One region of the Phytobacter sp. genome, then DNA from elsewhere that is predicted to be linked to it. Evidence: predicted binding sites of a transcription regulator. Region 1 holds the regulator's gene; the other holds the start of a gene.
The links. The regulator LexA, encoded in region 1, represses DNA repair genes until DNA is damaged. The targets are predictions, from matches to a motif close to TNCTGTATGTACATACAGNA.

Region 1 (4,429 bases):
AGCAGCTCAACATGGCGCAGCATCTCGTCCTGAGAAATATGACGATGCTGAGTGATGATGGCGGCCATCAGCGACGGCAGCATCAACATATGGGCGATGTTGTTGCGGTAGTAGGTCATCAGTACAGCCTGCTCGCGCGGCAGAATGATGATGTCGCCGATGGTGTCTTTCTCTACCTCGAACTTGTTCATCTGCAATGCGTGCGCGATAAGCTCAGCGGCGCTGGCAGTCGGCACCGTAGAGTCATCAGCGTAAGGCACGTTACGCATCAGGTTCAGGTAGCAATCCAGCTGTTCCGTAAGTTGTTCACGGGTCAGCGAACGCTGGCGTGAAGCGAGCAGAGCGGTACAGCACAGGTTCATGGCGTTTGCCGCCCCTGCGTTGTTAATGCGCACCATCAGGTCAGCCGCGATAGCATTGACCGCCGGCGTCAGCCAGGCCGGGCGCACGGCTTCGATAGGATCGATAGACTCGCGCCATTCCGGCACGCGCTGGTTAAGGTAGTTCGTCAGCGAAATAGGTTCGCCGAAGTTCACGTAACCCTGACCGAGGTTACGTAGCTTGCTTAAGCCACGCACCATCTGCATAAAGCCTTCTTTCTCTTTCGTCGCCCCACGCAGCTCTTTAGCGTAGGTACCGACTTCCATCACGTGCTCATAGCCAATGTAGATTGGCACCAGCGTGATCGGACGGGTGCCGCCGCGCAGCATCGCCTGGATGGTCATCGACAGGGTACCTGTTTTCGGATCCAGCAGACGGCCAGTACGTGAGCGCCCACCCTCGACAAAGTACTCAACCGAATAGCCGCGCTGGAACAGCTCGCCCAGATATTCGCGGAACACGGTGGAATAGAGCTTGTTGCCTTTGAAAGAGCGGCGAATGAAGAACGCGCCCAGACGGCGGAAAATCGGACCTGCTGGCCAGAAGTTCAGGTTGATACCGGCGGCGATATGCGGTGGCACCAGTCCCTGGTGATACAGCACGTAAGAGAGCAGCAGGTAGTCCATATGACTGCGGTGGCAGGGCACATAGACAATTTCATGGCCGTCATGAGCCAACTGGCGCACGCGCTCGGCGTTGTGCACGTTGATGCCCTGATACAGGCGGTTCCAGGTAAAGCTCAGAATACGGTCGGAGAGACGGATCATCTCGTAAGAGAAGTTCGCCGCAATCTCTTCCATCAGGGCAATCGCGTTTTGCTGCGCCTTGTCATGGGAGATTTTTTTGCTGCGTGCTTCGTCTTCAACAGCGCGGGCAATCGCTTTGGACGCCAGTAGCTTGTTAAACAAGTCCTGACGGGCAGGCAGACGCGGACCGACCGCCGCAAGACGCTGGCGGGCAAAGTGCATGCGTGCAACTCGCGCCAATTTCTGGGCGATAATTTTATCCGTACCATGCTCAGTGGCCATGCGGCGCAGTGAGACCGGCGGAGAGAAACGCACAAAGCTGTCGCGCCCGAGCCAGGAGATCGCAAAGAATTTCTGAATGCCGTTAAGCATACGCAGCGGCGGATTCATCTCGCCTTTCTCGCGACCCGGCGAACGACCGAACATCATCGAAACCGGCACCATTTGCACATCCAGGTCAGGATGGCTGCGATGCAGGTCGAGATAATCATGGAACAGCTTGATGGACTCTTCTTTCGGTGTATACCAGGTAAATACGCGTGGTCCACCGTGAATGAAGATATACCGCGGCAACTCCACGCCGTCGATCTCAAGCGGCTCCAGCGGGTCGGGCAAGTCGTGTGCCAGACATTGAGCGCGTAACGTGAGTAAGTCAGCCTTCGAGTTATAAGGCAAAACGTACATAATAGGGCGTGAGGTATCGAGCCCCAGTTCCTGTGCGGGTTCCGCAGGGATAGACTTACTTTTTACCAGCACGCTTAATGGTAAATTAAGTAATTTGTAGTAAATTCGTGGCCAGCCGGACATAAACGATGTAAAGCCTCTGGTTAATAATGCCAATGCGCCGCAAGAATATCAGAAAGCGCGCACAAATTCTTTTGTACCTCTATAACCTTACATAGAGATTGATGCTCATTACATAAAAAGGTTCTTTTAATGGCCAATAACACCACTGGCATTACCCGCATCATTAAAGCGGCCGGTTATTCATGGAAAGGCGTCCGCGCAGCCTGGATAAACGAAGCTGCCTTTCGTCAGGAGTCCGTTGCGGTCATTCTGGCAATTATTATCGCTTGTTTCCTTGATGTCGACGCCATCACCCGCGTATTGCTGATCGGTTCGGTGGCACTGGTCATGATCGTTGAAATTCTTAACAGCGCGATTGAAGCGGTCGTTGACCGGATTGGTTCGGAATTGCATGAGTTGTCCGGGCGCGCGAAGGACATGGGCTCAGCGGCGGTACTGATGACCATTCTGGTTGCACTCTTTACCTGGGTTTCACTGTTGTGGGGCCATTTTCGATAAGCCTTCCAGAATTGCGCTAACTGCTGGTTTTTTGCGTAATTTTGGTTTCAAAATCGCCTTTAGCTGTATATACTCACAGCATAACTGTATATACACCCAGGGGGCGGAATGAAAGCATTAACGGCCAGGCAGCAAGAGGTGTTCGATCTCATTCGTGATCGAATCAACCAAACGGGCATGCCGCCGACGCGTGCGGAGATCGCGCAACAGTTGGGGTTCCGTTCCCCAAACGCAGCTGAAGAGCACCTGAAAGCGTTAGCGCGTAAAGGTGTACTTGAGATTGTTTCTGGTGCGTCCCGCGGCATTCGTTTGCTGTTGGACGTCGCAGAAGACAATGGTTTGCCGCTGGTTGGGCGTGTAGCGGCAGGTGAGCCGTTGTTGGCGCAGCAGCATATCGAAGGTCACTATCAGGTTGATCCGTCCTTGTTCAAGCCAAATGCCGATTTCCTGCTGCGCGTTAGCGGCATGTCAATGAAAGACATTGGTATTATGGATGGCGATCTGCTGGCAGTGCATAAAACTCAGGATGTGCGTAACGGCCAGGTGGTTGTTGCACGTATTGATGATGAAGTCACCGTCAAACGACTGAAAAAACAAGGTAATACCGTTCAGTTACTGCCTGAAAACAGCGAATTTTCCCCGATTGTTGTGAATCTGCGCGAGCAGAACTTTACGATTGAAGGTCTGGCTGTTGGTGTGATTCGCAACGGTGAGTGGTTGTAATTCCTCTTCATAACCGTGGTTCAGCGTCCCGCTGCCACGGTTTTGTTTTATAAAACAAAATCTTAAATAACCTTCATCCTCAGCGCCTCTCCCAATCTGTTCGATTTACCTTCTTATAATTGTCTTTTGAATGGTTAAAAATTCCGAATAAATCCTCTGCAGTATGATCCCTGACTACAATTATTCTCACGTTCAGGATATTCAGAACGTAACGACGGACGATGATTCGCTATTCACAACCGAACGATGAGGACATGACTATGAATAAAGACGAAATCGGCGGTAACTGGAAACAGTTCAAAGGTAAAGCGAAAGAGAAGTGGGGGAAACTCACTGATGATGACATGACCGTCATCGAGGGTAAACGTGACCAACTGGTAGGTAAAATTCAGGAAAGATACGGCTACGCAAAAGATCAGGCGGAAAAAGAAGTTGTTGACTGGGAAACCCGCAACGAATACCGCTGGTAGCCTTCAAACCCTCTGAATATGCATTGAAGTGACTACCCTGCCCGACGGTACATGGACGTACCACCCTCTTAACACAACGAATTGAATGCACTCTCAACCGCCACTAGCGCGGTTTTTTCTTAACCAGAATCGAGTGATCGTGGTGACATTCGCCCTGGTGACGACAAGCTTCCACTTCCGCACATTTGGAACACAGACCATGTGCTTCAATGACATTATGGCGTAAGGCAAATCCTAATTTTGCAGCCAGTGAATGCATAATATCTTCCACCCCTTCCGCTTGTTCTTCTTTCACGACGCCGCAGCGATCGCAAATAAACATGGCCGATGTATGAGTTGGCTGATCAAAAAGATGGCACAACACATAGCTGTTAGTAGACTCCACTTTGTGCACAAACCCCTGCTCCAGCAGGAAGTCCAGCGCACGATAAACGGTGGGTGGTTTTGCCTGGGGTTCACTCTCGCGCAGCAGGTCCAGCAAGTCGTAGGCACTGATTGCCCCTTCCTGCAAACTCATTAACCGCAGAACCTCGAGGCGCTGAGGAGTCAGGCGCACATTGCGCTGCACGCACAGTTTTTCGGCCTGCGCTAGCATCTCTTGCGAAGTGGTCTTTTCCATTGTCGTCCTCTCATTTCCCGGCGGCATAATCTCTCACTTTACCATGTTCTGCTCTAAACGCCGAGATCGCGCGCAGATGCCGCTCACTTTCACATTCGCGGTACGTCTTCTATAAATAATGAAGGTCATTTCTTATAACTATAAATTTCTGCCGACTTTTGCGTATTTGGCAGAAATAGCCATTT
Region 2 (4,429 bases), on a different contig from region 1:
TAGCAAGCGCGCATCACATCAAGTAAATCCCAGCGGGAATTGTTATTCTGCCAGCTCCAGGCATAAGGATCGTAGAAATTACGATAGAAGATATTGCGCGTCACTTCATCATCAAAGCGAACGTTGTTGTAACCCAGCACACAGGTATTTGGCACGGTGAACAGATCGTGAATGCGCTTTGCAAACTCAGCTTCGTTAACGCCGTTAGCTTTTGCCATCTGCGGTGTGATGCCTGTAATCAGCACGGCACCGGGCTGGGGCAGATAGTCATCTGTTGGCTTACAGAAAAACACTTCCGGCTCACCAATGATGTTGAAATCGGCGTCGGTGCGTATGGCGGCGAACTGCGCGGGCCTGTCCAGCGCCGGGTGGGTGCCAAAAGTTTCATAGTCGTGGAAGAGAAATGTCGGCGCTGCCGTAGAATCTGACACTGAGCTTATCCTGTTCATTAATAACATCAGCATGGTAAACCATCGGGCCATTTCTGCCGAAGAAAAACCCCGGCAGGAAGGGCTTTTTTCCGCCAATTGGAGGAGATAAATTCGATGTCGGTCACATTTTTTTTCAATTTGTCCGAGTATCGACACACTAAGTTGCGTAAAAAGAACGGCGAATTTGACGTAAACGAGGATATTCCATTGAAACGCCGTTTGTTTTTTGCCTTTTCACTTCTTTCAGCCACGATCCATTTTGCGCATGCCGAAGATATGCCGCTGGCACCACAGCCTCCAGCCATTCAGGCGGGTGCCTGGGTGTTGATGGATTTCACAACTGGACAGATCTTAACCGCGGGCAATGAACACCAGCAGCGTAACCCGGCAAGCCTCACCAAACTCATGACCGGCTATGTGGTCGACCGTGCCATTGATAGTCACCGCATTACTGCCGACGATGTGGTCACCGTTGGCAAAGATGCCTGGGCGAGAGGAAATCCTGTTTTTGATGGATCGTCACTGATGTTTATTAAGCCCGGCGATCGGGTGACCGTGCGAGACTTGAGCCGCGGGCTGATCGTCGATTCCGGGAACGATGCCTGCGTGGCACTGGCTGACTATGTTGCAGGCGGACAGCCGCAGTTTGTCGCGATGATGAATGACTACGTGAAAAAGCTCAATTTGCAGGATACACATTTTGAGACCGTACATGGCCTGGATGCTCCCGGTCAGCATAGTTCTGCCTACGATCTGGCGGTGCTTTCCCGCGCGATCATTCACGGAGAACCGGCGTTTTATCATATGTACAGCGAAAAAAGTCTTACGTGGAACGGAATAACGCAGCAGAATCGCAATGGCCTGCTCTGGGAGAAATCACTCAATGTTGACGGTCTCAAAACCGGGCATACTTCTGGCGCGGGGTTTAACCTCATCGCTTCAAGTGTGGACGGCCAACGTCGCCTGATTGCCGTGATCATGGGCGCAGACAGCCCGAAAGGGCGCGAAGATCAAGCCAGGAAATTATTGCACTGGGGTCAGGATAATTTCGATACCGTGCAGATCCTGCATAAAGGCAAAAAAGTGGGCAGTGAGCGGATCTGGTACGGCGATAAAGAGAAGATGGATGTCGGCACCGATGAGGATTTCTGGCTGACGCTGCCGAAAGCAGAGTTGCCAAACATCAAGGCGCGCTACGTGATGGATAACAAGAACCTGGAAGCACCTATGGCGGCACACCAGCGGGTAGGTGAGATCCAACTTTATGACCGTGACAAAGTCGTCGCACACTGGCCTCTGGTGACGCTGGACGATGTGGGCAAAGGTGGAATGTTTTCTCGCCTGAGCGACTATTTCCACCATAAAGCGTGATCGCCAGTGGGTTGGCTGGCAAGTGCGCGAGACTGCTCACATAATTGACCCTTATCGGATGCCTGATATCCACAATTTCACTATGCTGTATAAACAAACAGTGTTAATGAGGAGGGTCGCATGGAATACAACGTTAAGCAGGTTGATGAGCGCACTATCGCCGGGTTTCACCTGGTAGGTCCCTGGGATGTCACCGTTAAGCAGGGCTTCGAACAACTGAACATGTGGGTGAAGAACAAACAAATTCAACCTATTGACTGGATTTGTGCCTACTACGACAACCCTGATGAAGTTCCAGCAGAGAAATTACGCAGTGACGTGGTGGTTTCTGTGCCGAACGATTTTGTTATCCCCGAAAACAGCGAAGGGGTGATGAAAACGGAACTTCCCGGCGGACTATATGCGGTAGCGCGCGCTAAAGTGTACAACGAGGAGTTTAAAGAAGCCTGGGAGTCGTTTTTTGATGTGCTTATGGTAGATAAAAGCTATCAAATGGACATGCGTCCTTGCTTTGAGTTGTATCTCAATTGTGCGCAGGACGACGGCTACTGGGAAATTGACATGTACATCCCGGTACAGCCTGCCTCCTGATCGTCTCTACTATTATTGCAATCGTGGTAACGGATGAAAAACGTGTCATCCGTTACTTTTTTTGTCCTGAACAGTGATCTCTGTTATAGAAAAATCGCTACAATTGCGCCTTCGTTTTTTTGACTGGAGAGCGGGTGTGCGCCCCGACAAATCACTCAGTCCTTTTGAAATCCGGCTTTATCGTCACTACCGCGTGGTCCACGGGGTACGTATTGCGCTGGCCTTTGTCCTGACCTTTCTGCTGGTTCGTCTGCTCAACATCCCGGAAGGGACATGGCCTTTGATTACCCTGGTGGTGGTCATGGGGCCTATCTCTTTTTGGGGAAATGTCGTTCCTCGGGCCTTTGATCGTATTGGCGGTACTATCTGTGGCTCAGCCCTGGGTTTGGTTGCCCTGAAGCTTGAACTCATCTCTCTTCCAGTAATGCTGCTGTGGTGCGCAGGGGCGATGTTCCTTTGTGGCTGGCTGGCACTGGGGAAAAAGCCGTATCAGGCATTGCTGATTGGCATCACGCTTTCCGTGGTGGTCGGCGCGCCTGCGGGAGATATGGAAACCGCCCTATGGCGCAGCGGTGACGTGATCTTTGGCTCTTTGCTGGCAATGTTGTTTACCGGCATCTGGCCGCAGCGCGCATTTTTACACTGGCGTATTCAGATGGCTAACTATGTGACGGCGTTTAACCGGGTTTACCAGGCGGGTTTCTCAGTAAACCTGGTGGAGCGCCCGCGTCTGGAAAAACATCTGCAAAAAATCCTCAATGACGTCGTCAAAATGCGCGGGCTGATTACCCCCGCGAGCAAAGAGACCCATATCCAGAAAGCCATTTTTGAAGCGATTCAAACGGTGAGCCGTAATCTGGTGTGCATGCTGGAATTGCAAATCAATGCGCACTGGGCGTCGCGCTCCAGCCACTTTGTGATGCTCAATGCCCGCACACTGCGCGAAACTCAGCACATGACGCAGCAGACGTTGCTGACCATTGCGCATGCGCTGTATGAGGGAAACCCGCAGCCGATACTGGCCAACACCGAAAAACTCAACGAGATTGTGGCGGAACTGCGTGAGTTGCTTCGCGACCATCAGGGCGATGCGCTGGCGGAAAACTCCATTCATGGCTATGTGTGGTTAAGCATGGAACTGGCTCGCCAGCTTGAGTTAATGTCGCATCTGATTTGCCGGGCGTTGCGCAAATAAACTTCACCTAATCCTGAAAAGCGGGCTGCTTGTTTCGATTCAGCCCGTTTTGAGGTTATGATAGGTAAAAGGATAAAACCATTGTCATCAGCAACGGCTAAAAGTAAGGTCTACCCTACAGCGGTTGCTTTAACGAATCCGAATCTCACATTATCAGGGGTGTCAAAATGGAAACAACCAAGCCTTCATTCCAGGACGTTCTGGAGTTTGTTCGTCTTTTCCGTCGTAAGAATAAACTGCAGCGCGAAATCCAGGACGTTGAGAAAAAGATCCGTGATAACCAGAAGCGTGTTCTGCTGCTGGATAACCTGAGCGACTACATCAAACCAGGTATGAGCGTTGACGCTATTCAGGGCATCATCGCCAGCATGAAAAGCGATTACGAAGACCGCGTGGACGACTACATCATCAAAAATGCTGAAATCTCCAAAGAGCGTCGCGAGATCTCCAAGAAACTGAAATCAATGGGTGAGCAAAAACCTGTTGAAGTGAAAGCCGAATAAGGTTTTCCACGGTGAGAGAGCTCCTCTCACCGTTCCTTTTACTTCTCCTTGACGCCACCCTCGACCATTCGTAACAGATGCCGTTTCGGCCAGTGAGCGCGCAACGCGGGTCTGTCCAGATACCAGCACACTTCCTCAATATCATGTTTTTTTCGGTCAAGAAACAACCCAATCACACTGCCACTATGGGCTACGTTTAACCCATAGAGATTACACATTTCCACCAGCGACAATAATTCTCGAAATGCGGGTTTGGGTAACAGCGACTGACTTGCTATCGCGCTTCGGGTCGCCGCCTCGGCAAGCAGGGCGGGGGAGTCGAGTTCGCAGGCCTGCTG

Region 2: sbmC (DNA gyrase inhibitor SbmC) is a predicted target of LexA. The motif match lies at 1,886-1,905, and genes of this name have one in related genera.

What each region holds. Positions count from the first base shown of each region.
Region 1 is NZ_JCACPZ010000004.1:1,999,464-2,003,892, reverse strand. It holds gene plsB (glycerol-3-phosphate 1-O-acyltransferase PlsB) at 1-1,934, opposite strand, end outside; gene AC5JPW_RS13515 (diacylglycerol kinase) at 2,064-2,432, shown strand; gene lexA (transcriptional repressor LexA) at 2,541-3,155, shown strand; gene AC5JPW_RS13505 (CsbD family protein) at 3,416-3,625, shown strand; gene zur (zinc uptake transcriptional repressor Zur) at 3,729-4,244, opposite strand.
Region 2 is NZ_JCACPZ010000006.1:64,938-69,366, forward strand. It holds gene sbcB (exodeoxyribonuclease I) at 1-431, opposite strand, end outside; gene dacD (serine-type D-Ala-D-Ala carboxypeptidase DacD) at 633-1,802, shown strand; gene sbmC (DNA gyrase inhibitor SbmC) at 1,923-2,393, shown strand; gene AC5JPW_RS14885 (FUSC family protein) at 2,530-3,588, shown strand; gene AC5JPW_RS14890 (DUF496 family protein) at 3,756-4,091, shown strand; gene AC5JPW_RS14895 (L-threonine kinase) at 4,130-4,429, opposite strand, start outside.